Regions from separate parts of the Turicibacter sanguinis genome, predicted to be linked through region 2. Evidence: a T-box and tRNA genes for the amino acid it is inferred to sense, from the RefSeq annotation. Region 2 holds a T-box; the other regions hold tRNA genes.

What was found. The T-box of region 2 lies ahead of trpS (tryptophan--tRNA ligase). A T-box ahead of a tRNA ligase gene usually reads a tRNA of that ligase, here a tRNA-Trp.
Region 1: it has a tRNA-Trp gene. The T-box ahead of trpS (tryptophan--tRNA ligase) is inferred to sense a tRNA for this amino acid. The anticodon was not compared.
Region 3: it has a tRNA-Trp gene. The T-box ahead of trpS (tryptophan--tRNA ligase) is inferred to sense a tRNA for this amino acid. The anticodon was not compared.

What each region holds. Positions count from the first base shown of each region.
Region 1 is NZ_CP053187.1:1,729,048-1,739,412, reverse strand. It holds gene HLK68_RS08420 (IS30 family transposase) at 1-345, opposite strand, end outside; gene HLK68_RS08415 (sugar ABC transporter substrate-binding protein) at 516-1,817, opposite strand; gene HLK68_RS08410 (DUF1189 family protein) at 1,991-2,782, opposite strand; gene HLK68_RS08405 (alpha-amylase family glycosyl hydrolase) at 2,794-4,377, opposite strand; tRNA gene HLK68_RS08400 (tRNA-Leu) at 4,541-4,629, opposite strand; tRNA gene HLK68_RS08395 (tRNA-Cys) at 4,649-4,722, opposite strand; tRNA gene HLK68_RS08390 (tRNA-Gly) at 4,732-4,805, opposite strand; tRNA gene HLK68_RS08385 (tRNA-His) at 4,816-4,891, opposite strand; tRNA gene HLK68_RS08380 (tRNA-Trp) at 4,894-4,967, opposite strand; tRNA gene HLK68_RS08375 (tRNA-Thr) at 4,979-5,054, opposite strand; tRNA gene HLK68_RS08370 (tRNA-Leu) at 5,111-5,199, opposite strand; tRNA gene HLK68_RS08365 (tRNA-Cys) at 5,219-5,292, opposite strand; tRNA gene HLK68_RS08360 (tRNA-Gly) at 5,302-5,375, opposite strand; tRNA gene HLK68_RS08355 (tRNA-His) at 5,386-5,461, opposite strand; tRNA gene HLK68_RS08350 (tRNA-Thr) at 5,468-5,543, opposite strand; tRNA gene HLK68_RS08345 (tRNA-Val) at 5,562-5,637, opposite strand; tRNA gene HLK68_RS08340 (tRNA-Glu) at 5,665-5,741, opposite strand; tRNA gene HLK68_RS08335 (tRNA-Asn) at 5,752-5,828, opposite strand; rRNA gene rrf (5S ribosomal RNA) at 5,841-5,949, opposite strand; rRNA gene HLK68_RS08325 (23S ribosomal RNA) at 6,005-8,897, opposite strand; rRNA gene HLK68_RS08320 (16S ribosomal RNA) at 9,010-10,365, opposite strand, start outside.
Region 2 is NZ_CP053187.1:2,503,498-2,513,862, reverse strand. It holds gene HLK68_RS12210 (isocitrate dehydrogenase (NAD(+))) at 130-1,131, opposite strand; gene HLK68_RS12205 (aconitate hydratase) at 1,133-3,052, opposite strand; gene HLK68_RS12200 (beta/alpha barrel domain-containing protein) at 3,043-4,425, opposite strand; gene HLK68_RS12195 (hypothetical protein) at 4,704-5,123, shown strand; gene HLK68_RS12190 (DJ-1/PfpI family protein) at 5,334-5,912, opposite strand; gene trpS (tryptophan--tRNA ligase) at 6,435-7,433, opposite strand; T-box leader at 7,494-7,705, opposite strand; gene HLK68_RS12180 (DEAD/DEAH box helicase) at 7,746-10,365, opposite strand, start outside.
Region 3 is NZ_CP053187.1:101,592-111,956, reverse strand. It holds gene HLK68_RS00730 (rhodanese-like domain-containing protein) at 1-160, shown strand, start outside; gene HLK68_RS00725 (alkaline phosphatase family protein) at 358-1,695, shown strand; gene HLK68_RS00720 (phosphatase PAP2 family protein) at 1,688-2,527, shown strand; tRNA gene HLK68_RS00715 (tRNA-Glu) at 2,872-2,948, shown strand; tRNA gene HLK68_RS00710 (tRNA-Val) at 2,976-3,051, shown strand; tRNA gene HLK68_RS00705 (tRNA-Thr) at 3,072-3,147, shown strand; tRNA gene HLK68_RS00700 (tRNA-Tyr) at 3,151-3,235, shown strand; tRNA gene HLK68_RS00695 (tRNA-Gln) at 3,245-3,319, shown strand; tRNA gene HLK68_RS00690 (tRNA-Lys) at 3,326-3,401, shown strand; tRNA gene HLK68_RS00685 (tRNA-Leu) at 3,440-3,528, shown strand; tRNA gene HLK68_RS00680 (tRNA-Arg) at 3,537-3,613, shown strand; tRNA gene HLK68_RS00675 (tRNA-Pro) at 3,619-3,695, shown strand; tRNA gene HLK68_RS00670 (tRNA-Met) at 3,723-3,799, shown strand; tRNA gene HLK68_RS00665 (tRNA-Ser) at 3,810-3,902, shown strand; tRNA gene HLK68_RS00660 (tRNA-Met) at 3,920-3,995, shown strand; tRNA gene HLK68_RS00655 (tRNA-Asp) at 3,999-4,074, shown strand; tRNA gene HLK68_RS00650 (tRNA-Phe) at 4,083-4,158, shown strand; tRNA gene HLK68_RS00645 (tRNA-Val) at 4,162-4,237, shown strand; tRNA gene HLK68_RS00640 (tRNA-Lys) at 4,243-4,318, shown strand; tRNA gene HLK68_RS00635 (tRNA-Leu) at 4,355-4,443, shown strand; rRNA gene rrf (5S ribosomal RNA) at 4,451-4,559, shown strand; tRNA gene HLK68_RS00625 (tRNA-Asn) at 4,568-4,644, shown strand; tRNA gene HLK68_RS00620 (tRNA-Glu) at 4,655-4,731, shown strand; tRNA gene HLK68_RS00615 (tRNA-Thr) at 4,741-4,816, shown strand; tRNA gene HLK68_RS00610 (tRNA-Trp) at 4,827-4,900, shown strand; tRNA gene HLK68_RS00605 (tRNA-His) at 4,903-4,978, shown strand; gene HLK68_RS00600 (CoA-disulfide reductase) at 5,099-6,433, shown strand; tRNA gene HLK68_RS00595 (tRNA-Glu) at 6,806-6,882, shown strand; tRNA gene HLK68_RS00590 (tRNA-Val) at 6,910-6,985, shown strand; tRNA gene HLK68_RS00585 (tRNA-Thr) at 7,004-7,079, shown strand; tRNA gene HLK68_RS00580 (tRNA-Tyr) at 7,083-7,167, shown strand; tRNA gene HLK68_RS00575 (tRNA-Gln) at 7,177-7,251, shown strand; tRNA gene HLK68_RS00570 (tRNA-Lys) at 7,258-7,333, shown strand; tRNA gene HLK68_RS00565 (tRNA-Leu) at 7,372-7,460, shown strand; tRNA gene HLK68_RS00560 (tRNA-Arg) at 7,469-7,545, shown strand; tRNA gene HLK68_RS00555 (tRNA-Pro) at 7,551-7,627, shown strand; tRNA gene HLK68_RS00550 (tRNA-Ala) at 7,643-7,718, shown strand; tRNA gene HLK68_RS00545 (tRNA-Met) at 7,743-7,819, shown strand; tRNA gene HLK68_RS00540 (tRNA-Ser) at 7,830-7,922, shown strand; tRNA gene HLK68_RS00535 (tRNA-Met) at 7,940-8,015, shown strand; tRNA gene HLK68_RS00530 (tRNA-Asp) at 8,019-8,094, shown strand; tRNA gene HLK68_RS00525 (tRNA-Phe) at 8,103-8,178, shown strand; tRNA gene HLK68_RS00520 (tRNA-Val) at 8,182-8,257, shown strand; tRNA gene HLK68_RS00515 (tRNA-Lys) at 8,263-8,338, shown strand; tRNA gene HLK68_RS00510 (tRNA-Leu) at 8,375-8,463, shown strand; rRNA gene rrf (5S ribosomal RNA) at 8,471-8,579, shown strand; tRNA gene HLK68_RS00500 (tRNA-Asn) at 8,588-8,664, shown strand; tRNA gene HLK68_RS00495 (tRNA-Glu) at 8,675-8,751, shown strand; tRNA gene HLK68_RS00490 (tRNA-Thr) at 8,761-8,836, shown strand; tRNA gene HLK68_RS00485 (tRNA-Trp) at 8,847-8,920, shown strand; tRNA gene HLK68_RS00480 (tRNA-His) at 8,923-8,998, shown strand; gene HLK68_RS00475 (hypothetical protein) at 9,120-9,446, shown strand; gene HLK68_RS14770 (potassium transporter TrkG) at 9,843-10,082, opposite strand; gene HLK68_RS00465 (AAA domain-containing protein) at 10,346-10,365, shown strand, end outside.

The DNA of each region.
Region 1 (10,365 bases), 770 kb from region 2:
GGTTTCATCATAAATCCAACGATAAATGGTTTTAAATGAAAGAACACCCTTTAAAACGGTATTAGAAATTTGTTCAGGCGACCAGGTTAACTTTAAATAATGTTGGATGGTCTGAATGACTTGTTCAGATTTCTTCTCTGGACAACGACAACTTAATCGACGTTGTCCAGCTAATTCTTCTGCTAACTCAGCCTGATACGTCTTTTGAGTATTTCGTTTCAGTTCACGAGCAATCGTTGAATGATGGCGATTTAGTTGTTGAGCGATTTGTCTCGTTGAATAGCCCATTTTTGAAAGAACTTCTATACGTGTGCGCTCAAATGTGTTAAGATGTTTATAACTCATAAATAGATCTCCTTGTTAAGAATTTTGTGTGGTAACTTCATTCTATAACAAAGATCCTATTTATGAGTTTTTTTTTGTGTCGCACTTAATATTACAATCTATCTATACAAAAAAATCCTAGTAGCTTAACTACTAGGATTTCAATTTAAGTCATTATGGTTTTAAAGATACTACTCAGTCATTTGTAATGCAGTATTGTAATCGTCTAAAGCTTTAGCAGCTGCTTCTTCAGGAGTTGCTAAACCTTCCCATACTGAACGGTACATTGTTTCAGCTGCACCCCAGTATTTTGACATTTCTGGTAAGATTGGCATTGGTTGTGCATATTCAGCTTGAGCTAAAATACCAGCTACATATGGATCTTCAGTTACCCCTTCGATAACAGATGCATCTTTTAATGCAGGGATTTTTCCTTGTACATCATACATAATTTGTAATCCTTCTTCAGATGCTAAGAATTCAGCAACTTGTTTCGCCTCAGTTGGATGTTGTGTGTATGCACTTACACAAGCAATGATATTTCCTGAGAATGTTTCAGGTTGAACACCATTAATTGTTGGAATAGTCGTTACTCCCCATTCAAATTCATTATCAATCGCACCTTGTTTCGCTTCAGCAATTGACCAAGGTCCCGAAATCATATAAGGAACATTTCCTTTAATAAATTCACCGTGTACTGTATCCCAATTTAAGTCAGCATATGGTACTGGTAAATATTCTTTCATTGATTTGAAGAATTCTAAACCTGCTACTACTTCTGGTGTATTTAAGTTAACTTGAGAAGCATCATCGTGATTTTCACCATATAATTGGAATCCTGCCCCTGTTAAGAAGAAGTGCATGTCATATGAGTTCCCTGGTTGGAAACGTAATAAGAATTTATTTGTTGCAGCATCATTGTATTGTGCTGCTTGTTCTTTAATTTGTTCAAATGAAGTTGCAACTTCAAATCCATTTTCCTCTAATAAAGTTTTGTTATAGAATAAAGCTAATGATTCAGTTGCTAATGGGATACCATAATATGTGTTATCAACTTTAACAGTACCAACAGCCCCTTCTAACATACGTTCTTCGATCATATTTCCTAAATCTGATCCTAAAGGTAATAAGATATTTGATAAGATTGATTCACTCATTCCATCATGAGGTTGAATGAATACATCCCCACCTAATCCCGCAGGACCATCTAACTCTAATTTAGTACGAGCATCTACTGCTCCAACTTTTTCATATACAACATCAATGTTTGGATAAGCTGCTTCAATTGCTGGTTCAATTGCTGCTGCATAATCATCATCGTCTAACCATAATTTAATCTCTACTTTTTCCCCTGAAGTTGCTGGTTTCTCAGTAGTCTCAGCAGATCCATTAGATGGTGTTTCTGCTGGTGTTTCAGCGTCATTTCCACCACAAGCTACTAATCCTGTTAACGATAACGATGCAACTAATCCTAGTGATAATAATTTCTTCATCCTTATACCTCCCAATTGTCTAAAACAATTTGTTTTTGAAATTGCTTACATATTAAGTATAGCACTTACAAAACCGAAATGCAATATCCGACATTTAATGTGGAATCGGTTACAAAAATATGTTTAAATATACAAAAAAGCGAGATTCTCACATAGAATCTCGCTTTTTTTCATTAAATTAAACTCGGAATAACTTTCTTACGATAAACGACGAAAGCAATTAGTGGTGTTCCAAAATTAAAAATAATCGTTGTGAAAGCAGGAGAAATAATTAATCCTATAATTAATGAAATGATTGAAGGAATTGTCCCAGAATAAATCATAATATTTAATACTTCTTTATAACTAATAAAACTTGTATGTCCAAACTTAAATAACATCGATAACGCCGCTACAACAAATGTATAAATAAAGAAAGTTAAAATTCCTGTCTGATAATTTCCCATAATGAATGGAACAATCAATAAAGGTTTTAAAGACTTTGCAAAAGGAGCAAATACACCTTCATACCCAGATGCTACATCCATTTGTCGAAGTTGACCAAAATTAGTTCCTTCATATTCACCGTAAGATAAATCATACTGTCTACCTTGTTCCACAAAAATTAAGTGATCATGATTAAAAACTAAACCATTCGTCACCAAATTCGCATCACCGTTAAATAAAATTTTAACATCACTATTAACCTTGATTTCGTAAAACTCATTATTACTTAAAGCCCCATTTTCAATTTTATAATCTGGTAATGATTCGACTATCATTGCCTTCTCATCATCAGATAACATCCAAATCTTTTCATCCCATCTATAAGCTTCATCTTTTAATAAAGAAAAGGCGAACGGCGTCATTTGCATCATTGATAAAAAAATACCAAAAATTAAACTAATAATAATGGGTGTTTTTCTCAATTCAAAAATTGAATCTATTGAGTACCCTGATTTTAACATTAACTTTAACTTTTTCATTCTTGCTCCACCTATCCTATTTCAATCTCTAGCTCCTCATACAAGCTAACCTCTTCTACTGGAATACTAAATAACATAGTACCCTTACTTGGAATTATAACAGAATCTGACTTTAAAGTATAACCTGTTTTTGTCGAATAAATAAGGTTTTCATCATCAGTACTAAATCCAACTTCACAATCGCGTTCACTGATATTATGTAAAATGAAAACCGCTTCTGTCTCAGTATAACGAATTTGTCCGATTACTAGAGACTTACTCATACTAAGGGCGACCATCTCTCCACTAGATAGTGCATCACTACTATTACGCACTGCAATTAAAGACTTATAATGATTTAATAACGAATCTTTATCCTCTAATTGTACCTCTATACTATCTAAATCCATATTTAAAGTATCCTTACGCCATTCAGTCTCATAATCATTTCCCCATTTAAGAGGGAATCTAATATCTTCATCAGGTTTTCTCCCTAACATTCCAATTTCCTCTCCATAATAAATATATGGGTTCCCTGGTAACATTAAATAAATATCTGCTGCCAATTTCATTAAATCCATATCGTTATTTAATACAGACATGACACGATCTTGATCATGATTCGTTAAAAATATAGCATCACTATATCCTCTATCTCCAGCATATTTTTCAAAAGACTCATGCATTCTTGTTAAATTTTTCATTAATCCAAATCCACTAAGATCTCTTTCACGACGAACAACAGATACAATTGCATCAGCTAAATCAAAATTGAAATTTGCATCAAAATTACTGTAATATGGGGCAACTGATGAAGATCCTGACCATACCTCTGCAACAATATATAAATCATCTTTAGCGTCACGCCATCCATCTGTTATCTCTTTCCAAAAATCTAAATTTTCTTGTAGTAAATTTAAATCAGTATTATATTCACCTTGTGCGTACAAATACTTTGCTGCATCTAATCTAAATCCATCAACACCTAAATCAATCCAATACTGTCCAATATTAATAAACTCTTCTCTTACTTTATTATTTGAAGCATCCCAATCAGGCATTCCACTCCAAAATGCACCAAAATACATACGATTTTCATACTTAGACCACGCTTTTCCATCAATAGGAGAAGCTGAAAAATCATATGATGAATCATTCGCATCAACCCAAATAAAGTAATCAGCATAATCACTATCAATATTTTCCTTACTATCTATAAACCATGGATGCTCACTACTCGCATGATTTAAAACCATATCTAATACAACTTTTATTCCTTTATTATGGGCTTCTGAAACTAATTTTTTAAAATCATCTAACGTTCCATACTCAGAATTAACATTATAGTAATCTGTTACATCATACCCATGGTAACTTGGAGATGGATAAATAGGTAATAACCAAATTCCTTTAACTCCTAAATCTACAAGATAGTCCAAATTCTCAGTAATTCCATTAAAATCACCAATACCATCACCATCACTATCTGAAAATGAACGTACAAATATTTCATAAAAAACACCATTGTCACTTGAAACTTCCGCCCTCTCATCGGTACTATTACTACATCCAACTAATAAAAATATAATCATTAATAATAGAATGTTTTTTTTCATTATTATCCCCCTCATGTGTTTATAGATAATTATAGCAACTAAACATCATAACAACTATATGTAACCGTTATTATAATTGATATAAAAAAAACTTCTTAAGATATATCCTAAGAAGTTTTAAGAAAAATAAAAAAGAGTAACCCTACTCTTAATCGTCATAAATTGGTGCCTAGGGCCGGAATCGAACCGGCACGGGTGTCACCACCCGCAGGATTTTAAGTCCTGTGCGTCTACCAGTTCCGCCACCCAGGCACATCATTATTAATTTAATTGGAGGCGCCAATCGGATTTGAACCGATGATCAGGGAGTTGCAGTCCCACGCCTTACCACTTGGCTATGGCGCCCTTTTTTTATGGAGCGGGTGAAGAGAATCGAACTCTCACAGTCAGCTTGGAAGGCTGAAGTTCTACCATTAAACTACACCCGCAATTTTTAGATGGGGCGACTGATGGGAATCGAACCCACGAATGCCGGAGCCACAATCCGGTGCGTTAACCACTTCGCCACAATCGCCATGGCAGGGGTGGCAGGAATCGAACCCACACTAACGGTTTTGGAGACCGCTGTTCTACCGTTAAACTACACCCCTACTTAATTATATGGTGCCGAAAGCAGGACTTGAACCCGCAACCTACTGATTACAAGTCAGTTGCTCTACCAATTGAGCTATTTCGGCCTTTTATAGCATATCTCATTAAAAAAAGAGCATCTCTACTCTAAATTGTCATAAATTGGTGCCTAGGGCCGGAATCGAACCGGCACGGGTGTCACCACCCGCAGGATTTTAAGTCCTGTGCGTCTACCAGTTCCGCCACCCAGGCACATCATTATTAATTTAATTGGAGGCGCCAATCGGATTTGAACCGATGATCAGGGAGTTGCAGTCCCACGCCTTACCACTTGGCTATGGCGCCCTTTTTTTATGGAGCGGGTGAAGAGAATCGAACTCTCACAGTCAGCTTGGAAGGCTGAAGTTCTACCATTAAACTACACCCGCAATTTTTAGATGGGGCGACTGATGGGAATCGAACCCACGAATGCCGGAGCCACAATCCGGTGCGTTAACCACTTCGCCACAATCGCCATGAATGGTGCCGAAAGCAGGACTTGAACCCGCAACCTACTGATTACAAGTCAGTTGCTCTACCAATTGAGCTATTTCGGCATCTTTTTTATTTAATTATGGTGGAGGATGACGGGCTCGAACCGCCGACCCTCTGCTTGTAAGGCAGATGCTCTCCCAGCTGAGCTAATCCTCCATGCAGATATTTCTATCTAATTTTAAATGGTGACCCGTACGGGATTCGAACCCGTGTATGCATGCGTGAAAGGCATGTGTGTTAAACCGCTTCACCAACGGGCCATTATTATAATGGCGCCCCAACTAGGACTCGAACCTAGGACCCCTTGATTAACAGTCAAGTGCTCTAACCAACTGAGCTATTGAGGCTGGTTTATGGTGGCCCAGCAACGTCCTACTCTCGCACTTGCGTACTACCCTCGGCGCTAAGGAGCTTAACTTCTGTGTTCGGTATGGGAACAGGTGTGCCCTCCTTGCCATCGTCACTAGACCTTTTGGAGATTCTTTCGTTAATCTTCCAAAACTAGATATCTTCTTCAGTTTCTTTGGTTAAGTCCTCGATCGATTAGTATCAGTCCGCTCCATGTGTCACCACACTTCCACTTCTGACCTATCTACCTTGTCGTCTTCAAGGGATCTTACTTCTTTCGAATGGGAAATCTCATCTTGAGGGGGGCTTCACGCTTAGATGCTTTCAGCGTTTATCCCGTCCACACGTAGCTACCCAGCTATGCTCCTGGCAGAACAACTGGTACACCAGCGGTGTGTCCATCCCGGTCCTCTCGTACTAAGGACAGCTCCTCTCAAATTTCCTACGCCCACGACGGATAGGGACCGAACTGTCTCACGACGTTCTGAACCCAGCTCGCGTACCGCTTTAATGGGCGAACAGCCCAACCCTTGGGACCGACTACAGCCCCAGGATGCGATGAGCCGACATCGAGGTGCCAAACCTCCCCGTCGATGTGAACTCTTGGGGGAGATCAGCCTGTTATCCCCGGGGTAGCTTTTATCCGTTGAGCGACGGCCCTTCCATTCGGTACCGCCGGATCACTAAGCCCGACTTTCGTCCCTGCTCGACTTGTAGGTCTCGCAGTCAAGCTCCCTTCTGCCTTTACACTCTTCGAATGATTTCCAACCATTCTGAGGGAACCTTTGGGCGCCTCCGTTACTCTTTGGGAGGCGACCGCCCCAGTCAAACTGCCCACCTGACACTGTTCCCTGACCAGATCATGGCCACGGGTTAGAACCCCAGTAACACAAGGGTAGTATCCCAACAGCGACTCCACCAAGACTGGCGTCCTGGCTTCTTCGTCTCCTACCTATCCTGTACATGTGTCACCAGTGCTCAATATCAAGCTACAGTAAAGCTCCACGGGGTCTTTCCGTCCTGTCGCGGGTAACCTGCATCTTCACAGGTACTATGATTTCACCGAGTCTCTTGTTGAGACAGCGCCCAGATCGTTACGCCTTTCGTGCGGGTCGGAACTTACCCGACAAGGAATTTCGCTACCTTAGGACCGTTATAGTTACGGCCGCCGTTTACTGGGGCTTCAATTCAAAGCTTCGCTTGCGCTAACCTCTCCTCTTAACCTTCCAGCACCGGGCAGGCGTCAGCCCCTATACATCACCTTGCGGTTTAGCAGAGACCTGTGTTTTTGATAAACAGTCGCCTGGGCCTATTCACTGCGGCTTGCTTTCACAAGCACCCCTTCTCCCGAAGTTACGGGGTCATTTTGCCGAGTTCCTTAACAAGAGTTCTCTCGCTCATCTTAGGATTCTCTCCTCGCCTACCTGTGTCGGTTATCGGTACGGGCACTTACTAAATTAACCCTAGAAGCTTTTCTTGGAAGCGTGACATCAGTTGACTTCGCCATACGGCTTCGGCATCACAGCTCAATGTTATGCCATGCGGATTTGCCTACATGACCACCTCACTGCTTACACGTGAATCCATTAACACGCTCAACTTAGCCTTCTCCGTCACTCCATCAGTTTAATAAGTGGTACAGGAATATCAACCTGTTGTCCATCGGCTACGCCTTTCGGCCTCACCTTAGGTCCCGACTTACCCAGGGCGGACGAGCCTTCCCCTGGAAACCTTAGGCTTTCGATGGATAGGATTCTCACCTATCTTTCGCTACTCACACCGGCATTCTCACTTCTAACCGCTCCACAGCTCCTTCCGGTACTGCTTCTCCGCTGTTAGAACGCTCTCCTACCACTGACACCTAAGTGTCAATCCGCAGCTTCGGCGGTCCGTTTAGCCCCGGTACATTTTCGGCGCAGAGTCACTCGACTAGTGAGCTATTACGCACTCTTTAAAGGATGGCTGCTTCTAAGCCAACCTCCTAGTTGTCTGTGCATCTCCACATCCTTTTCCACTTAACGGACACTTGGGGGCCTTAGCTGGCGGTCTGGGCTCTTTCCCTTTTGACCATGGACCTTATCACCCACAGTCTGACTCCCGATGATATCTATCTGGCATTCGGAGTTTGATTGAGATCAGTACCCCGAGGTGGGGCCATCACCCATTCAGTGCTCTACCTCCAGTAGACTTGCCATCGAGGCTAGCCCTAAAGCTATTTCGGAGAGAACCAGCTATATCCGTGTTCGATTGGAATTTCACCCCTAGCCACAAGTCATCCAAGCACTTTTCAACGTGCCCTGGTTCGGCCCTCCAGTCAGTGTTACCTGACCTTCAGCCTGCTCATGGCTAGCTCACACGGTTTCGGGTCTACAACATCGTACTCTTCGCCCTATTCAGACTCGCTTTCGCTACGGCTCCGCATCTTCTGCTTAACCTCGCACGATATCGTAACTCGCCGGTTCATTCTACAAAAGGCACGCCATCACCCATTAACGGGCTCTGACTATTTGTAGGCACACGGTTTCAGGTTCTCTTTCACTCCCCTTCCGGGGTTCTTTTCACCTTTCCCTCACGGTACTGGTTCACTATCGGTCACTAGGTAGTATTTAGCCTTACGAGATGGTCCTCGTTGATTCCGACGGGATTCCACGTGTCCCGCCGTACTCAGGATTCCTTCCATGCATTTCACAATTTCACCTACGGGACTCTCACCCTCTCCGGTTGGCCTTCCCAGACCACTCGGCTATCATGATTTGTCAATTATGAAGGTCCTACAACCCCGGCTAGTGCCGGTTTGGGCTCTTCCCACTTCGCTCGCCGCTACTACGGGAATCGATTTTTCTTTCTTTTCCTCCAGGTACTTAGATGTTTCAGTTCCCTGGGTCTGTCTCCTATATGGCTATGTATTCACCATATGGTGCTAGCGTATAACCACTAGCGGGTTTCCCCATTCGGATATCCCCGGATCAAAGCTCACTTACAGCTCCCCGAGGCGTTTCGCCGTTTGTCGCGTCCTTCTTCGACTCCTAGTGCCAAGGCATCCTCCGTGCGCCCTTATTCACTTAACCTATAAAAAATAATTCTTTATTTTTTTCTTCTGTTTGAAGATATCTAGTTTTCAAAGATCAACTTTTGGAAGAAATTCTTCCAAAACTAAACAGAACGTCTCTTTCTCCATAGAAAGGAGGTGATCCATCCCCACCTTCCGGTAGGGATACCTTGTTACGACTTCACCCCAATCATCTACCCCACCTTAGGCAGCTCCCTCCTTGCGGTTAGGCCACTGACTTCGGGTGTTGTAAACTCTCGTGGTGTGACGGGCGGTGTGTACAAGACCCGGGAACGTATTCACCGCGACATGCTGATTCGCGATTACTAGCGATTCCAACTTCATGTAGGCGAGTTGCAGCCTACAATCCGAACTGAGATTGGCTTTATGAGGTTTGCTCCACGTCACCGCTTCGCTTCTCTTTGTACCAACCATTGTAGCACGTGTGTAGCCCAGGTCATAAGGGGCATGATGATTTGACGTCATCCCCACCTTCCTCCAGTTTGTCACTGGCAGTCTCGTTAGAGTCCCCAACTGAATGCTGGCAACTAACGACAGGGGTTGCGCTCGTTGCGGGACTTAACCCAACATCTCACGACACGAGCTGACGACAACCATGCACCACCTGTATCCATTGTCCCCGAAGGGAAAATCCTATCTCTAGGACGGTCACTGGTATGTCAAGACCTGGTAAGGTTCTTCGCGTTGCTTCGAATTAAACCACATGCTCCACCGCTTGTGCGGGTCCCCGTCAATTCCTTTGAGTTTCAGTCTTGCGACCGTACTCCCCAGGCGGAGTGCTTAATGCGTTAACTTCAGCACTGAGGTTCGACCCCCAACACTTAGCACTCATCGTTTACGGCGTGGACTACCAGGGTATCTAATCCTGTTTGCTCCCCACGCTTTCGCGCCTCAGTGTCAGTTACAGACCAGGAAGCCGCCTTCGCCACTGGTGTTCCTCCATATCTCTACGCATTTCACCGCTACACATGGAATTCCACTTCCCTCTTCTGCACTCAAGTTGACCAGTTTCCAATGACCCTCCACGGTTAAGCCGTGGGCTTTCACATCAGACTTAATCAACCACCTGCGCGCTCTTTACGCCCAATAATTCCGGATAACGCTCGCCACCTACGTATTACCGCGGCTGCTGGCACGTAGTTAGCCGTGGCTTTCTCATAAGGTACCGTCACACTCTAGCCATTTCCTACTAGAGCCATTCTTCCCTTATAACAGAATTTTACAACCCGAAGGCCTTCATCATTCACGCGGCGTTGCTCGGTCAGGCTTTCGCCCATTGCCGAAGATTCCCTACTGCTGCCTCCCGTAGGAGTCTGGGCCGTGTCTCAGTCCCAGTGTGGCCGTTCACCCTCTCAGGTCGGCTACGCATCGTCGCCTTGGTAGGCCTTTACCCTACCAACTAGCTAATGCGCCGCAGGCTCATCCATCAGTGGTGCCGAAGCACCTTTAAACTTTCGTCCTATCCG
Region 2 (10,365 bases):
TCCAATGCCCTATTCTAAATAATACATAAATACCCCTTTATGCAATTTATTAGAAATTATAACATATTTTGTTAGTTATTTCATCTATAATAACACAGAAAGGACACGAAATGTCAAAAAATACAATAATTATTTGATTATTTTTTCAATAATCTGTTCAGTAAAGGAAGAAAGTGTTGCTTCTCCACCTACGTCTTTTGTTAAATATAGACCGTCCTCATAAACTGCCATCATTGCTTTTTCAATCTGATTGGCATAAGAACTTAAATTCAAATGGCGTAACATCAAAATACTAGATTGTAAAAGAGCCGTTGGGTTTGCTATATTTTGTCCTGCAATATCTGGTGCACTTCCATGAACAGCTTCAAAAATGGCTACTTCATCTCCTAAATTAGCTCCCGGTACTAATCCAAGTCCGCCAACCAAGCCGGCACATAAATCTGATAAAATATCGCCATATAAATTTCCCATTACTAAGACATCCGATTTTTGAGGATTCATCACTAAGTTCATACACATTGCATCCACAATTTGTTCATGATAATCAATTGATGGATAGTCCGCTTTAATCTTTCGAACACAGTCTAAAAATAATCCATCACTTAATTTCATAATGTTTGCTTTATGAACAGCTGTCACCAGCTTGCGATGTTGTTTAATCGCTAAATCAAAGGCTACTTTTGCAATTCGTTCACTAGCCTTTTTCGTGACAATCTTAATGCTTTCAGCTGCCACATCGCCGATTTGATGTTCAATGCCAGCATATAAATCTTCGGTGTTTTCTCGCACAACTACTAAATCAATATTTTCATACCGTGAAGTAATGCCCTTGATGGATTTAATTGGACGAATGTTAGCATATAAATTGAACGTTTGCCGAAGTGTAACATTGACACTGCGAAATCCAAATCCAATTGGAGTTGTAATCGGACCTTTTAACGCCACCTTATTTTTTTCAATGGAATCAATGACAGCACGTGGTAATGGTGTTTTTTCAACTTCCATCACATGAGCTCCAGCTTGAACAATCTCCCATTCAATTGGCACTTTAGCAGCTTCAAAAATTTTAACAACTGCCTCACTAATTTCAGGTCCAATTCCATCACCAGGAATTAACGTGACGACTCTCATTTTACTCTCCCCTTTCTTGCTTAATCAAATTAATGGCTCCACCCGCAAGAATCATTTTACGTTCTCTCTTTGATAATAAGAGTCTTGTTTTAATATAGCGGTTTTGCGTGACATTATAAACCATCACCAATGGTTGTGCCTGTGTCACCAGATGAGTTAAATCTTTTAATTCTAAAACGTCATTTTGATTCATCTGATCATAATCTTTATCTTCAACAAACTCAAGGGGCAAAATTCCCGAATTAATAAGATTTGATCGATGAATTCGGGCAAATGATTTCGCAATAACCCCTTTGATGCCTAAATACAAGGGAACGAGCGCAGCATGCTCTCTTGATGAGCCTTGTCCATAATTAAGCCCCGCGATAATAAATCCACCTTTTTCACTCATTGCTCGGGTTGCAAAGGTTTCATCAACGGTTTGAAAGCAGTACTGACTTAAATAGGGAATGTTTGACCGATACGGTAACAGTTTAGCATTTGAGGGCATAATATGATCGGTTGTGATATGATCCCCTACTTTAATCAAAGCTTTTTTAGTTAGATAAGCAGATAAAGGTTCATTCAAAGGAAATGGTTTAATATTCGGTCCTCTTTTGATGTCTCCTTGTTTGTTAGGTGAAATAATAGATAAATCATTGATTTCAAAAGAATCAGGCTGTGAAATACCTAGTTTTTCGTTCATTGGATTGATTAGGACTCCGGCAAGAGCAGAATAGGCAGCTGTTTCAGGTGAACAAAGGTAGACATTAGCAGATAAGGTGCCACAACGTCCATAAAAATTACGGTTAAACGTTCTTAAACTGATTGCATTTGTTGCCGGTGATTGTCCCATTCCAATACACGGTCCACATCCAGACTCTAATAATCTAGCCCCACTTGCAAGGATATCAGCTAGTGCTCCATTTTTAGCAAGCATCGTCAATACTTGTTTTGACCCTGGTGAAATGACTAAACTGACATCAGGATGAACCGTCTTTCCTTTTAAGATGGTCGCGACTTTCATGAGATCTTGATAGGAACCATTTGTACAACTTCCAATTGCTACTTGATCTACTTTGATAGTCCCCACTTCTTCAACCGTGCGAACAGCATCTGGAGAATGAGGACAGGCAATAAGCGGTTTGAGTTCATCTAAGTTAATCTCATACACTTCATCATAATGAGCATCCTCGTCTGGTGATAATTCATGATAATCTTCAAGGCGATTTTGCGCTTTTAAAAATTCTTTCGTTGTTGCATCACTTGGAAAAATTGAGGTTGTAGCTCCAAGTTCTGCTCCCATATTGGTAATGGTTCCACGCTCGGGAATACTTAAGTTACAAACGCCACTTCCCGTGTATTCAAGGATTTTTCCAACGCCACCTTTAACTGTCAGTCGACGTAAAACTTCTAGTATGATATCCTTAGCACTGCATCCTGGCTGTAAGGTTCCACTTAACTTAATATTAACCATCTTTGGCATTTTAAAATAATAAGGAACACCTGCCATTGCTTTTGCAACATCTAATCCTCCCGCTCCAATGGCTAACATCCCAACGGCTCCACATGTTGGTGTATGAGAATCACTTCCAATTAAAGTTTGACCTGGAACTGAAAATCGTTCAAGATGTACTTGATGACAAATTCCATTTCCGGGTTTTGAAAAGTAAATGCCATATCGATTTGTTACGGTTTGCAAATATTTGTGATCGTCTGCATTTTCAAATCCAACTTGTAATAAATTATGATCGACATAAGCGACTGAACGCTTTGTTTTGACTTCATCGATGTTCATGGCTTCTAATTGTAAATAAGTCATGGTTCCAGTTGAGTCTTGTGTTAACGTTTGATCAATCTGAATGCCGATTTCTTCTTCTTTTTTCAATTTACCTGATACTAAATGGTTATGAATGATTTTTTGGCTCATGGTTAATCCCATAAATATTCCCCCACTTCATTTTTTAAAAAATGGATGTAATCATCGAGTTCTTGATCAGATATGATTCCGATTCGCCCCTGTTCAAACTCATGATCCACATATTCTTTTAATTGCGTTACGATTTTTGAACTTTTATTAACTTGCTGTTCTTTCGTTAATTGATAATAAGTGTTAATCCAATGAGCAATGCCTGCTAATCCAGAATGAGCAGAAATGGCAACGAGTGGTGGTCGATTTAAAAACTTGTTGGTGTCAAAAATGTTATAAATCTCTTCATCTTTTAGTAAACCATCTGCATGAATACCTGCTCGTGTTACATTGAAATTTTTTCCGACAAAAGGGGTGCTTGGACTAATCTTCAGTCCAATTTCATGTTCGTAATAAGAGGCAATCTCACTGATGACGGTCGGATCCATCCCATCTAGTGTGCCACGTAAGGAAGCATATTCAAAAACCATTGCTTCAAGTGGCGTGTTACCCGTTCGTTCTCCAATTCCAAGCATTGTACAGTTAACTCCTGATGCACCGTACAGCCAGGCATTTGATGAATTATTCACCGCTTTGTAAAAATCATTATGTCCATGCCACTCAATCCATTCGCTTGGAAAATGTGCATGGTGGTTTAATCCAAAGATAATTCCTTGAACAGAACGTGGAAGTGCTGCTCCTGGATAGGTCACACCATACCCCATGGTGTCACAAGCTCTTATTTTGATCGGTGTTTGACTTTCTTCACTTAATTGTCTTAAAGCCATTGCTAAAGGAACAACAAAACCATAAAAATCAGCTCGTGTAATATCTTCGAAATGACAACGAGGTATAATTCCTACGTCTAAAGCTTGTTTAACAATTCCTAAGTAGTGATCAAAGGCCTGCTTTCGTGTCATGTTTAATTTTTTAAAAATATGATAATCAGAACAAGAGAGTAATATTCCAGTTTCTTTTAGTCCTATTTCTCTAACGAGCTTAAAGTCGTCTTTATTCGCTCGAATCCAAGACGTGACTTCTGGAAATTCATAATCGAGCTCTAAACAACGATAAACGGCTTCACGATCCTTTTTAGAATATAAAAAGAATTCGCTTTGACGTACTTTTCCCTGTGGCCCACCTAGTCGATGAAGCATTTGATATAACGTTGTAATTTGATCAACGGTATACGGTGCTCTTGATTGCTGTCCGTCTCGAAATGATGTATCCGTTATAAAGATTTCATCTGGCATATGGATTGGTACGCGGGTATGATTAAACGTCACTTTAGGGATTTCTGAATAAGGATAAATATCTCGATACAAATTGGCATCTTTTATATCGTTTAAGACATAATTAAACTCAATGGCCTCCATTAAATTTGAACGCTTATTATATTCAATCAAGGCGCTCCCCTCCTTAACAATAATTACCAAATATAGGTATTTAGGCCTATTTTAACACGTTTTATCGCAAAGGGAAGAGCCTCGCATCGATAAATTAAAACAGGACAAATCTAGACTTCTCTTTTTAAAATGTAAGGGAATACATCATGAATTCTGATTGGAAATAGACTTTTTTGTGCGAAAAATGTAAAAAAACTATAGTTTTTCTGTTTACAATGTAAAAATCATATGTTAAATTAGATAACGTTCGCTAAAAAGTTGAACAATGGAGGAATTATATGAGATTACAACAAATGTTATTTGCGGCATTTGCCTCTAGCGTTTTATTGATTGGATGTTCTAAACCAGTCGATGCTTCGGCTTATGACCAAACAACAATCGTTGATCATGATCATGATATGAAATCAGATATTTCAATCCTTGTTGAAACAGAAATGATGATTTCAACTTTAAACAACGATTCAAATTTTAGCTTTCAAACTTTATATCATAAATCAAATGACGCTTCTTTATCGTTCTTAAACGAAATGAAGTCTCTTGATAATCTGTTGGAAAATCACTTAGGTTCTGATAGATTTAAAATTTGTTCATTAAATGGAAACTATTATCTTTCATGTGAAAAAGCAATTCAATTGTTTCATAAAGAAGAAGAAATCATGATTAATGGCGAATATATCAAATTAAATCGCTATCCTTAAATTCCTATGTTCCTGCCTTTTGACGGCAGTTTTTTTTATGTTCAAAATAAAAAGGTTGTGCTGTTACAACCTTTTTATGATGTATTTTTATTTGGAGAAGCTTATAAATGCAGTTATCTAAAAAAGGATATCTGGTCAAGATAAAAGCATGTAAAATCGGCTACGATGAGTCGCAGATTAAATCATCATTAAATACAGGGATGCATCAGACTAATGACCTTTGACAAGTTTTGAAAATTCATGCTTTTCTTGCTGTGACTGAAACAATTTAAACCAAGCGCATATTTCTAATGCAAAGTCCACAAATGCAATTCCTTGGGCTGTAATGACATGACGATCACGTACTAAGCGTTTTGAAACATAGTTTTCACGCGGAAAAGGATCGTCCATATTATAAAAAAGGGCTTCTTCTGCACTCCATTTACTGATTGGCGTGGTATAAGTCATGTAATCTAAAACCCCTGCTTTTGCAAGCATAACCGTTCCAGCGCTACAAATTCCAGCTAATAGCTTCCGTTCTTTATGAATACGTTGAATCAGTTCGACTAATTCTAAGCGAATATCGTTATTCCATCCCCCACATAAAATTAATCCTTCGACGTCTTCTTTTAAAACTTCTTTGATTGTATATTGTGGCTGATAATGAAGGCCTGATTGTCCCTCAACTGCATCGTCGGTATACGCAATTGTCATGATTTCTTTTCCTGCATCAGCGTGCAGAAGATGACTGATAAAGGTTACTTCATAATCTGCCATTCCTTCAAACATGAATATTAAAATCTTCCCCATTGAAATCCCCTTAACATTGTTAAATTTATCCTCTTTTTGAGGTCATTAATTTCATTGTAGAGTAAATGCCTTTTAAATGTCAACGTTTGATGGCCATCTCATCTCTTAAAAGACCTCAAGATTCGAGAATTATTCAATGTTTCGATAAAATTTGCTACTTATTTTCTTTGATTTATCAAAAAAAGTGATATCTTGAAGTTTCATCCCATTCATCAATCCAAGCCCCATCAAAAATGGTAGGCCCTAAAAGCTGTAACTAAATATGAAGTTGCCGATTGGTTGCTAGGAATTCATTTTTGAATGCCTAGCAGCCAATTTTTATTTAATTTCATGATTATATTTTTGTAATTATTTCTATTTATTGTCAATTTATCATCATATGTAACTCCATATTACTTTACAAGAGAAGTAGCTGTTAAGGTTCTTGATGTTTAATGTGAAGTCATGAAAAAAGCACCGTAAATATCCGATTTAAAATCGAACATTTACGGTGCATCTCGCCTATCATTCGTTTAGAAAAGATTATTTTTTACGACCTAATCCCATTTTATGTTCTGCTTTTTTCACTTTTTTAAACGCTAATTGGTTTGCTCTTTCGGCTCCACGATCCAATACTTCATCAATGATTGGAGAATTTAATAATTCTTTCATACGTTGTTGAATGGGTTCAAGTTCTGCAACTACGACCTCTGCTAAATCAGATTTAAATGTTCCATAACCTGCTCCATCATAGCGAGCGACTAATGAGTCAATACTTTCTCCTGTAATGGTTGAATAAATTTCTAATAAGTTTGAAATGCCTGGTTTGTTCTCGCGATCAAAGGCAATGATACCATCTGAATCTGTCATCGCTGATTTGATTTTTTTACGAATAACATTTGGTTCATCTGTCATTAAGATAAAGTTACGGGCGTTATCATCTGATTTACTCATTTTTTTGGTTGGCTCTTGTAAAGACATAATACGAGCACCTGTTTTAGCGATTAAAGGCTCAGGAATTTTAAACGTTTCTCCAAATCGATTATTAAAACGTTCTGCAAGATCTCTGGTTAATTCTAAATGTTGTTTTTGATCATCTCCAACAGGGACAAAATCTACATCATATAATAAAATATCAGCTGCCATTAAAACAGGATACATAAATAAGCCAACACCAATTCCTTGTCCTTTTGCACTTTGTTTTTGCGATTTATCTTTAAATTGTGTCATACGTTCAAGTTCACCCATTGACGTATTACAGGTTAACATCCATGCTAGTTGTGTATGGGCTGGAACTTCAGATTGCACAAAAATTGTTGCTTTTTCTGGGTCTAGGCCACACGCTAAATATAAGGCCGTTAATTCTTTAATCTTCTTACGTAATTCTAAGCGATCTTGAGGGACAGTAATCGCATGTTGATCCACGATAAAGAAAAAACACTCATGTTCATCTTGTAATTTAACAAAGTTTTTTAATGCCCCTAAATAGTTTCCGATTGTTAAAGTTCCAGATGGTTGAATTGCTGATAAAATTCTTGACATAATTTTCACTCCTTATTAATGGTAGAGAACAAAAAAAGTCCTCTACCTATGTACACATAGATAGAGGACGATATATTACCGCGGTGCCACCTCAATAGATAAACTTAATTTATCCACTTTAGTCTTGATAACGGAAGAATCCGAGTTCCCTACTTTCACATTCAGGTTCCACTCATGAGCCCATTCATTCGCTTGATTTATCGATTTCCACCAACCATCGACTCTCTGTAAAATCAGATGACGAACTACTATTTCTCAATCAAAGGTTTATTATATATTTTTATTGTATGACTTTACCATTCATCTTGTCAATTAAAAATCATGGTGTTCTTCAAATAAAGCACTTAATTCTTCTGTTGAAAGTTTACTAATAAACGTTTCCCCTTCTTTGACAATGGCTTCGGTTAAATCACGTTTTTGTTCCTGTAACACTTGAATTCGTTCTTCAATTGTATTTTTAACCATTAATTTAAAGACTTGAACTGTTTTATCTTGTCCTAAACGGTGAGCTCGGTCAGTTGCCTGATTTTGAGCACTCATGTTCCACCATGGGTCATAGTGAATCACAACATCTGCCCCTGTTAAATTAAGTCCTGTTCCACCTGCTTTTAATGAAATTAAGAAGACTTTCGTATCGTCTTGATTAAATTGCTCCGTTAAAGCTAAACGATCACTTGTTTTGGTTGCGCCTGTTAAGGTTAAAAATTTAATTTCTTTAGCTTTAAGCTCACGCCCTAAAATCTCTAACATCGAGGTAAATTGCGAGAAAATTAAAACCTTATGACCTGATGCAATACAATCTTGAACTAACTGCATACATAAATTTAGTTTCGCACTTTCACCACGATAATTTTCAAGATAAAGTGACGGATGACAGCAAAGTTGGCGTAAGCGCATTAATAAGGCTAAAATTTTAATTCGACTACGTTCTACCCCAACTTCTTCAATTTCATGATGCATTTCTTGTTTCATTTGAGATAGCATCGCATAGTACAAGTCACGCTGCGTTTTTCCCATTTCACAATACACGTTTGTTTCGATTTTATCTGGTAATTCTTTTAAGACATCTTTTTTCAAGCGGCGAAGGATAAAAGGAGCCACTTGTTGGTGAATGCGAGTTAATAAATGTAAGTGATGATGTTTTACGATTGGGGCTTCATATTTTTTCTTAAACTGTGAATAAGATCCAAAGTATCCCGGAAGAATGAAGTCAAAAATTGACCATAAGTCTGCTAATGAATTCTCGATTGGCGTACCAGTTAAGGCAAAACGGACTTCACTTCGAATTCGTTTCACTGACTTAGCATTTTGAGTCGTATGATTTTTAATAAAATGAGCCTCATCTAAAATACAGAAGCGATATTGTTGTGTTTCATACACTTCAATATCTCGGCGAATTAAGTCGTAAGAGGTAATAACAACATCATAATCTGTTGAGGTATTAATTAAATCTTGTCTGACAGTTGGTTCTCCTGTCACAATTAATACGTTTAAACTTGGCGCAAATTTCTCAATTTCGCTTTTCCAGTTATAGATTAATGAACTAGGTGCCACAATGAGTGAGGGTTTTGTACTTTCTGATTGTTCAGATAAAAGAACTGAAATAATTTGCAAGGTTTTTCCAAGTCCCATATCATCGGCTAAAATTCCACCCATTTGATATTTAGCTAAGGTTTTAATCCATCTAAACCCTGTTTTTTGATAACGACGAAGTGTTTTTTGCAAAGGTTCAGGCACGATAAAATCGGCATCTTCGACTAATTTAAATTCACGGACCATCGATTTAAAGGAAGCATCCCTCACGGCATGCAAAGTTTCGTGATGTTGAATGAGTTGATCTAAATAAAGCGCACGATATTTTGGGATCATCACTTCTGCCTGTCCAAATTCGTTATCTTTTAAGTTTAAATCGTCGACAAAGGAAGCCAACGTTTCAACGTAATCATTTTGTAAGTTAATAAATGATCCGTCTTTTAGTCGGAAATATTTTTTATTTAAGCGATAAGCCGCTAATATTTTTTTGTATTCCGATGCGTCAAATTCTAAATCTTCAAAATGAACATTTAACCACTCACTTTGCAAACGGATTCCAACAGATAAAGATTTGGGTTCTTTAATTTTAATCCCTTTAAATGTTTCTGAAGCATAGACCTCCCCTATTTGTCTAAGTTCATTAATCCCTTCTGTTAAAAACGTATACGTGGCTTCTTCATCTTTTAATAAATAGGTTCCCCCAGGTATTTTTTCAAAATGGAACGTTTCAAGCATTGCCAACACCTTGGCTTCTTTGACAACATCACGAAGAATTTGCTTACTTTCCTCCGTATTCGGTTGGTTGGCATCGATATGAATATCGCCATAGCGATACTGAACACGTAATCCAATATTTCCTTTAAACTCTGAATCTAAATAAAAACCAAAGGTTAGAGGATAGACTTTAAATTTTTGATAGAGTTCTTCAAGTGCAGTATCACGAATGTAAGGCTTAATTTTAGGTAAAACCAGTGATAAAAATTTCCCCATCGTTTCATTGGAAATTTTAAGTCCAAATGAAGTTGCTTCTGACATTTTTTCAAGTAAAGGAATAATATTTTGAACAAACTCTTCATGACAGCGATACATTTCTCGCTCTTGGAGTAAATAGGTATAATTTTGTCCTCGAATGATTAGATATTGACCTAAATTATGTCTTAAATAATAAGTACTGTCTTCTTCTTCAATTTGGAATTCAATTTCTGGTTCTTTCGAATGAAGGGTAATCGTTTCACAATTATAATACTCAATACTACAAGCAATTGTTTTACGTAAGTTTAAGTCATAAAACGTATCCAAACTAGACGGCGTTAAAAACAATTGACGTGCTTGTCCTGGTGATAAACCAAATTGTTTCAAATAGACGCGATCTTCTACAACACGATCCCAAATAAATTTC
Region 3 (10,365 bases), 600 kb from region 2:
GCAAGAATTAGTGAGAGAACCCCATCAATATTTATCAAAAACAGAGTGCTATTATTTAATTTGTCGTTCAGGAGCTCGTACGGAGCAAGTGACAGCATACCTAAATTCTTTAGGATACGATGTCATCAATGTATTAGGTGGAATGTTAGAATATCGATAGGTTGGAGTTGTATTTTATGACAACTCTTTTTTTTTTATGAGCTAAACATAATCTCTCGTTATATTTAAGTGTTTATAAAAATAAGGTGTAATAAAAGGTAAAGGGGAGAATTTAATGGGGGCAGTGAAAACATGAATAAAATAATGAAAGTAATGATATACATAGGAGTAATCATTATTTTAATAGGGGGAGTTTGGATGTGTTTTGATTTGGGACAAGTATTCAAAAAAACAGCTTATACAGGAAATGAAATAGCTAAACATGTCATCATGATTAGTTTAGATGGTGTATATGAAGCGGATTTTGATAACTTAATGCAACGCCCTGTTTTTTTAGAGTTAATTAACAGGGGAGCCTATTCTAATCAAGTAACTACCGTCTATCCAACCTTAACTTATCCCATCCATACTTCAATCGTCACTGGAACGACTCCGGATAAACACGGAATTTATCATAATCACCAGCTACAGGTAGGAGTCCCAATCAAAAACCAAACGTGGTACTGGTATCAAGATGAAGTAAAAGTTCCTTCATTGTTTGATAAACTCGCACAACATCAATTTGTGACGGCTAGTATTTTATGGCCAGTCACAGGGCGAGGAAATATCACTTATAATATTCCTGAAATTATTGCCTTAGCAGGAGAAAACCAAGCAACGAAATTATTAGAAAGTGGTACACCGATGTACTTGGTTAAGTCCTATTTGAAATATGGAAAAATCCTAGGAGATGGTACCCAACCTAAGTTAGATCAATTTTCAACCGCTGTAGCAGTTGATACGATAAAATCTAAGAAACCTAATTTGTTAGCGATACATCTTATTTCCGTTGATCATTTTCGGCATGATTTTGGTGTTGAATCTATTGAATCGGTGAAGGCATTTAATGTGTATGAGCAATCAGTGATGGAAATTGTAGAAGCAGTAAAGGAAGCGGGATATTATGATGATACAGTCTTTGTTGTGACAAGTGATCATGGGCAGATGGATGTTCATCAGAATGTTTATTTAAATAATGTGTTAAAAAGAGCGGGTTATATCACTGAAACAGAAGATGGACTAAATTACAAAGCTTATGTTCAATCCCTTGGGTTAGGAGCTTATGTTTATATTAAAGACCACGATTCAGTTATCAAAAAAGAAGTGATGACGTTACTGCGATCTGTCATGCAAGATCCTACTTACGGTATTGAAACTATCTATACAGTTAATGACTTGAAGCGTCTTCATGCTTCATCAGATGTTGATATTGCAATTGAAGCCAAGGCGGGCTATCAATTTAAAGATGATTTAACCTCTAAAGATGTTAAATCAAATTTTACAAAAGGTAATCATGGCTACTCACCGCTTAAGGCAGGTTATAAAACTATTGTCATGATTTCAGGTGTCGGGATAAAAAATCAATTTGAGATGGGAAATATAAGCGTCATGGATATTGCTCCAACTATTGCTAGCATACTAGGATTAGATTTTTATGATTGTGATGGCAGGGTGTTGAATGAAATATTTGAAGAAGGGGAAAAAGAAAATGAGTGAGTTAGATATTATACGCATGATACAAAGTATACATAATGAAGTTTTAGATCAAGTGGTTCAGTTTATCACGATGTTAGGAGAAAGTGCCGTTATTTTGTCGGTGATTCTTTGTATTTACTGGGGCTATAATAAAAAGTTTGGTGAATACATAGGCTATTCTTATTTTACAAGTTGTTTGTTAAATAATTGGATTAAGAATATTTTTAAAGCAGAACGTCCGATTGGTAAAGAAGGGATTCGTTCTCTAAGAACTCAGACGGCAACAGGTTATTCATTTCCAAGCGGACATACGCAAGGAGCCTCTTCAACCTATTTTGCGATAGGAATATTCCTGAAGAAGCGCTCGATTAGATGGGGAAGTTTACTTCTTATATTATTAGTTGCGATTTCTAGACTCTACTTAGGTGTTCATTATCCGCGTGATGTAATAGTTGGATTACTGCTTGGAATTATAGTCGCAACGATTACGTATTATCTTTATGAAAGAACAGAAAATAAACAGTTCTTATATTTAGCGACTTTAATTGTTTTCATTCCTGGGATTTTTATGACTTCAATAGATTTTTCAAAATCATTAGGAACATTTATTGGATTTGCGCTCGGAACAACAATTGAAAAAAGGTATATTCAATTTCAAGAGAATACAACACTAGTGATTAAAATCTTAAGATGCTTAATTGGAATTCTTGTTATTTTAAGTCTTAAACATGTATTCAAAGAAATCCTAGGAGAGATTAGGAATGCAACTTTTATTATTTATAGCAGTATAAGTTTTATAGGATTTGGTATCTATCCCTTGTTTTTTAAGGGGAAAGGACAAGAGAAAAAGTAGCATCATTAGATGCTACTTTAAAATTCTTCAAAAAGTTTGGAAATAGGTTTGACAAAAAACGACAAACTTGATAATATATAGAAGTTCGTTTCAATAAAAGGTAATGAATTGAAAAACTTTTTTCAAAAAAGATTTGACAAGAAACGACAAACTTGGTATTATATAGAAGTTCGTTTCTGGTAAATAAAACGAACTAACAAAGAATTTTAAAAAGTATTTGACAAAAGAGATGTTGGTTGATAAAATAATCGAGTAACTTCTTGAAAAAAACTTTTTTCAAAAAAACTCTTGACGAAAACAAGTTGAGATGATAGAATAACGAAGTCGCAAAACGGAAAATAAAAGGCCCGTTGGTGAAGCGGTTTAACACACATGCCTTTCACGCATGCATACACGGGTTCGAATCCCGTACGGGTCACCATTTAAAATTAGATAGAAATATCTGCATGGAGGATTAGCTCAGCTGGGAGAGCATCTGCCTTACAAGCAGAGGGTCGGCGGTTCGAGCCCGTCATCCTCCACCATAATTAAATAAAAAAAAGATGCCGAAATAGCTCAATTGGTAGAGCAACTGACTTGTAATCAGTAGGTTGCGGGTTCAAGTCCTGCTTTCGGCACCATCTGGTGGGGTAGCGAAGTGGCTAAACGCGGCGGACTGTAAATCCGCTCTCTCCGAGTTCGGCGGTTCGAATCCGTCCCCCACCACCATTTTGAAAATGGGCTATAGCCAAGCGGTAAGGCAACGGACTTTGACTCCGTCATGCGCTGGTTCGAATCCAGCTAGCCCAGCCATTAAAAGTCCTGCTAGCTCAGTTGGTAGAGCATCTGACTTTTAATCAGAGGGTCAGAGGTTCGAGTCCTCTGCAGGACACCATTTTAAAAAAAAGAATAAACATTTATGGATAAATAAATGCCTGGGTGGCGGAACTGGTAGACGCACAGGACTTAAAATCCTGCGGGTGGTGACACCCGTGCCGGTTCGATTCCGGCCCTAGGCACCAACTTAATAGCGCCCATAGCTCAATTGGATAGAGCGTTTGACTACGGATCAAAAGGTTAGGGGTTCGACTCCTCTTGGGCGCGCCATAAAACGGGAAGTGGCTCAGCTTGGTAGAGCACCTGGTTTGGGACCAGGGGGTCGCAGGTTCGAATCCTGTCTTCCCGACCATTAATCAAATAAAAAAAATAATAAAATGGCGGAGTAGCTCAACTGGCTAGAGCGTACGGTTCATACCCGTGAGGTTGGGGGTTCGAGTCCCTCCTCCGCTACCAACTAATATGTGGAGGAATACCCAAGTCCGGCTGAAGGGATCGGTCTTGAAAACCGACAGTACGTGAGAGCGTAGCGGGGGTTCGAATCCCTCTTCCTCCGCCATATTAATTAAATAACATCGCGGGGTGGAGCAGTTGGTAGCTCGTCGGGCTCATAACCCGAAGGTCGCAGGTTCAAGTCCTGTCCCCGCAACCAAAAGGTCCAGTGGTGTAGCGGTTAACATGCCTGCCTGTCACGCAGGAGATCGCGGGTTCGATTCCCGTCTGGACCGCCATTTAAATAGGCTTGGTAGCTCAGTCGGTAGAGCAAAGGACTGAAAATCCTTGTGTCGGCGGTTCGATTCCGTCCCAAGCCACCATTTGGAGGATTAGCTCAGCTGGGAGAGCATCTGCCTTACAAGCAGAGGGTCGGCGGTTCGAGCCCGTCATCCTCCACCATAAAAGTCCTGCTAGCTCAGTTGGTAGAGCATCTGACTTTTAATCAGAGGGTCAGAGGTTCGAGTCCTCTGCAGGACACCATTTTTGAAAATAGGCGCGTGCCTGAAATAATGAAATGCCTGGGTGGCGGAACTGGTAGACGCACAGGACTTAAAATCCTGCGGGTGGTGACACCCGTGCCGGTTCGATTCCGGCCCTAGGCACCAAATATAATCTAGTGATGATGGCAAGGAGGTCACACCTGTTCCCATACCGAACACAGAAGTTAAGCTCCTTAGCGCCGAGGGTAGTACGCAAGTGCGAGAGTAGGACGTTGCTAGGTTGTACAATGCCTCAATAGCTCAGTTGGTTAGAGCACTTGACTGTTAATCAAGGGGTCCTAGGTTCGAGTCCTAGTTGGGGCGCCATTATAATAATGGCCCGTTGGTGAAGCGGTTTAACACACATGCCTTTCACGCATGCATACACGGGTTCGAATCCCGTACGGGTCACCATTTATTAGTGCCGAAATAGCTCAATTGGTAGAGCAACTGACTTGTAATCAGTAGGTTGCGGGTTCAAGTCCTGCTTTCGGCACCATTAATTTAATAGGGGTGTAGTTTAACGGTAGAACAGCGGTCTCCAAAACCGTTAGCGTGGGTTCGATTCCTGCCACCCCTGCCATGGCGATTGTGGCGAAGTGGTTAACGCACCGGATTGTGGCTCCGGCATTCGTGGGTTCGATTCCCATCAGTCGCCCCATAAATTAGTAGATAACATCCTTAAAGGATGTTTTTTTTATGCTTGGCATTATTTATATATATTATGAGAAAATTTGATATAATATAAGATAATGTAAGGTAATTTTAAGGAGGTTATATGATGAAGGTTGTTATTATTGGTGGTGTTGCAGCTGGAATGAGTGCTGCTGCAAAATTAAAGCGTTCAAATAAAGATGCAAGTATAACAGTATATGAAAAATCAAAACATGTTTCATTTGGAGCATGTGGTTTACCTTATTTTGTCGGAAATTTCTTTGAAGATTCTCAAAATATGATTGCAAGAACAGTAGAGCAATTCAATTCCTCAGGAATTTCTGTTCATCCAGAACATGAAGTATTAAAAGTAGATGTAGATAATAAAGTTGTAACTGTAAAAAATTTAACAACAAATGAAGTGTTTGACGATTACTATGATCGATTAATGGTTGCAACAGGAGCAAGTGCCATTATCCCTCCAATTCAAAATGTAAATCTTAAACATGTTTACACTTTAAAAAGCATGGAAGACGGTCATGATTTAAAACAAGCAATGCAAAATTCTGATTTAAATCGTGTTGCGATTGTAGGAGCAGGGTTTATTGGGCTTGAGGTTGTTGAAGCGGCTAAGCAATATGGAAAAGAAGTTCATGTTTTCCAATTAAATGATCGTGTTCTGGTTGATACTTTTGATAAAGAAATAACAGATATTCTAGAAGAAGAGCTAAGAGCTCACAATGTTCATCTGCATTTAGCTCAAACAGTTACAGCTTTAGAAGGTCAAGAATATGTAACTAAAATTCAAACTAAAGATGAAAGTTATGATGTCGATATTGTTGTCTTAACTGCTGGTGTACGACCGAATACTGAATTTTTAGTAGATACAGGAATTAAAATGCTCCGTAATGGTGCCATTATCATTGATCAAGAGGGGCGTACTTCAATTGAAGATATTTACGCAGCTGGTGATTGTGCAAGTATCAATCATATTTTGAAATCTGAACCGGCTTATATTCCATTAGCAACGGTTGCAAATAAAATGGGACGCATTATTGGTGAAAATTTAGCAGGTGCCCATCAACAATTTAACGGTTCTTTAGGTTCAGCGTGTCTAAAAGTAATGGATTTAGAAGCCGGGCGTACTGGATTATCTGAACAAGAGGCTAAAAATTTAGGATTAAACTATAAAACAGTATTTATTACAGATATGAATCAAACAAGTTATTATCCAGGACAAACCAAAATTTATGTGAAGTTAATCTATAATGCTGATACAAAAGTATTATTAGGCGGACAAGTTGTTGGACGTAAAGATGCAGTTCAACGAGTTAATGTATTAGCTACTGCTATTTTTGCAGGATTGACAACCGATCAACTGGCAATGTTAGACTTATGCTATGCACCACCATTTGCAAGAACGTGGGATGCTTTAAATATTGCAGGAAGTGTAGCGAAATAATTTATATAAAACACTCTAATATCAGATTGATATTAGAGTGTTTTATATTTTTAAAAAAGTATATTAAAAATGTTTGACAACAACCGACAGATTTGGTATTATATAAAAGTTCTCTTCAAGAGAAGGGGATGAGTTAAAAAACTTTTTAGGAAAAAAAGGTTTGACAAGAAACGACAAACTTGGTATTATATAGAAGTTCGTTTCTGGTAAATAAAACGAACTAACAAAGAATTTTAAAAAGTATTTGACAAAAGAGATGTTGGTTGATAAAATAATCGAGTAACTTCTTGAAAAAAAACTTTTTTCAAAAAAACTCTTGACGAAAACAAGTTGAGATGATAGAATAACGAAGTCGCAAAACGGAAAATAAAAGGCCCGTTGGTGAAGCGGTTTAACACACATGCCTTTCACGCATGCATACACGGGTTCGAATCCCGTACGGGTCACCATTTAAAATTAGATAGAAATATCTGCATGGAGGATTAGCTCAGCTGGGAGAGCATCTGCCTTACAAGCAGAGGGTCGGCGGTTCGAGCCCGTCATCCTCCACCATAATTAAATAAAAAAGATGCCGAAATAGCTCAATTGGTAGAGCAACTGACTTGTAATCAGTAGGTTGCGGGTTCAAGTCCTGCTTTCGGCACCATCTGGTGGGGTAGCGAAGTGGCTAAACGCGGCGGACTGTAAATCCGCTCTCTCCGAGTTCGGCGGTTCGAATCCGTCCCCCACCACCATTTTGAAAATGGGCTATAGCCAAGCGGTAAGGCAACGGACTTTGACTCCGTCATGCGCTGGTTCGAATCCAGCTAGCCCAGCCATTAAAAGTCCTGCTAGCTCAGTTGGTAGAGCATCTGACTTTTAATCAGAGGGTCAGAGGTTCGAGTCCTCTGCAGGACACCATTTTAAAAAAAAGAATAAACATTTATGGATAAATAAATGCCTGGGTGGCGGAACTGGTAGACGCACAGGACTTAAAATCCTGCGGGTGGTGACACCCGTGCCGGTTCGATTCCGGCCCTAGGCACCAACTTAATAGCGCCCATAGCTCAATTGGATAGAGCGTTTGACTACGGATCAAAAGGTTAGGGGTTCGACTCCTCTTGGGCGCGCCATAAAACGGGAAGTGGCTCAGCTTGGTAGAGCACCTGGTTTGGGACCAGGGGGTCGCAGGTTCGAATCCTGTCTTCCCGACCATTAATTAAATACCCAGGGGACTTAGCTCAGCTGGGAGAGCGCCTGCCTTGCACGCAGGAGGTCAGGGGTTCGATCCCCCTAGTCTCCACCAATTAAATAAAAAAAATAATAAAATGGCGGAGTAGCTCAACTGGCTAGAGCGTACGGTTCATACCCGTGAGGTTGGGGGTTCGAGTCCCTCCTCCGCTACCAACTAATATGTGGAGGAATACCCAAGTCCGGCTGAAGGGATCGGTCTTGAAAACCGACAGTACGTGAGAGCGTAGCGGGGGTTCGAATCCCTCTTCCTCCGCCATATTAATTAAATAACATCGCGGGGTGGAGCAGTTGGTAGCTCGTCGGGCTCATAACCCGAAGGTCGCAGGTTCAAGTCCTGTCCCCGCAACCAAAAGGTCCAGTGGTGTAGCGGTTAACATGCCTGCCTGTCACGCAGGAGATCGCGGGTTCGATTCCCGTCTGGACCGCCATTTAAATAGGCTTGGTAGCTCAGTCGGTAGAGCAAAGGACTGAAAATCCTTGTGTCGGCGGTTCGATTCCGTCCCAAGCCACCATTTGGAGGATTAGCTCAGCTGGGAGAGCATCTGCCTTACAAGCAGAGGGTCGGCGGTTCGAGCCCGTCATCCTCCACCATAAAAGTCCTGCTAGCTCAGTTGGTAGAGCATCTGACTTTTAATCAGAGGGTCAGAGGTTCGAGTCCTCTGCAGGACACCATTTTTGAAAATAGGCGCGTGCCTGAAATAATGAAATGCCTGGGTGGCGGAACTGGTAGACGCACAGGACTTAAAATCCTGCGGGTGGTGACACCCGTGCCGGTTCGATTCCGGCCCTAGGCACCAAATATAATCTAGTGATGATGGCAAGGAGGTCACACCTGTTCCCATACCGAACACAGAAGTTAAGCTCCTTAGCGCCGAGGGTAGTACGCAAGTGCGAGAGTAGGACGTTGCTAGGTTGTACAATGCCTCAATAGCTCAGTTGGTTAGAGCACTTGACTGTTAATCAAGGGGTCCTAGGTTCGAGTCCTAGTTGGGGCGCCATTATAATAATGGCCCGTTGGTGAAGCGGTTTAACACACATGCCTTTCACGCATGCATACACGGGTTCGAATCCCGTACGGGTCACCATTTATTAGTGCCGAAATAGCTCAATTGGTAGAGCAACTGACTTGTAATCAGTAGGTTGCGGGTTCAAGTCCTGCTTTCGGCACCATTAATTTAATAGGGGTGTAGTTTAACGGTAGAACAGCGGTCTCCAAAACCGTTAGCGTGGGTTCGATTCCTGCCACCCCTGCCATGGCGATTGTGGCGAAGTGGTTAACGCACCGGATTGTGGCTCCGGCATTCGTGGGTTCGATTCCCATCAGTCGCCCCATAAATTAGTAGATAACATCCTTAAAGGATGTTTTTTTATTTAGTTAAATAGTGAAAGATTTACTTTTATATCACCTATTTTCTTATTTTTTATATACTAAATAGTATAGGAGGGATAGAAGATGGAAAAAGGTGAGATAATTTCTATCAATTCCTGCGCTTTAGATGTAACTGTTGAAGAATTTAATAAAAAGGACTTGGAAGAAGCAGGAGTATTGATTGACTATGATTCGGATAATGAGATTGAAATAAATTCTAATAAGCGTAATAAGAAAAGACCATCTTATCAATCAAGTTGGTCTAGATGGATTTTTTTAGGTATTTTAATGGTTCTTTTAGTTATAGTGATGTTTGCAGGTCATGTTTTGATTGAACAACAAGAAAAATCGTTTTTTTCAAATTCTGCAACGACTGAGATTGTTTATTTAATAGAAAATGAGTATATTTAGTTCAAGTAAAAGGAGTATATTGTAGATATACTCCTTTTACTTTTGTCTAAAAATTTTAATAATAGCAATTACAATCACCCAGATTTCAAGTTGGCCAAACATCATCCCAATTATCTCAGTCCATAAGATGACGGTGGAGTTGTGGCAGAAGTAATACCGATAGATAGTCCATTGGTTTTAAGTGCTGATGAAAATTCAAATAATGAGGATTGAAGTGGATAACCCTATACTAAAAAAATGAAAGTACCTATCAGTAAGAGAATTAGATAGGCGAAAGCATAGGTAGAAGCTTCAATAATGAAAGATGATTCTAAAAATATTTTTCCTTCCGGTTTGAGGAGTGTGTCTTCCTTAATAAAAAATTCTGATTTAAATTTCATTTTTAGATTCTAGATTCTAGATACATTGTTTACATAAAAGTAAGATACGATAGAGTTTTATATCACCGGATGTTGAACCTGCTCCCCCGCTCATAATCATGAGAATTATCATTAAGAAAAGCGCAAATGGAGTCCAGTCGTTAAAGGATACGGTTGCATAGCTAGTTGTTGAAATGGCTGAAATAATTTGAAAGAGTGAGTTTCTAAAAGTTTCATTTAATGTTGGATATACGGTTGTTAAGAGAGAGAATATCATGATAGGAGTGGAAATTCCGATTAATATAAACATGAATTTTATTTCACTTAATGCAAAAAAATGCTTAAATTTTTCTCTTTAATAAAGTCTAGTGATTGATTTAACTTTTAATTATAAAAAAATGTTATATTACGACAAAAAACATCAAACAATCCCAGAATTCTACGAGAGAAATGAGGAAGAAACATGGAAATTTCATGATATAATAAAGGTAGAAAAATATCAGGTTTAGGTGTATTTTGAAGAAAAGTGGAGGGAAGACTGTGGAGAAAAAGGTGAGACA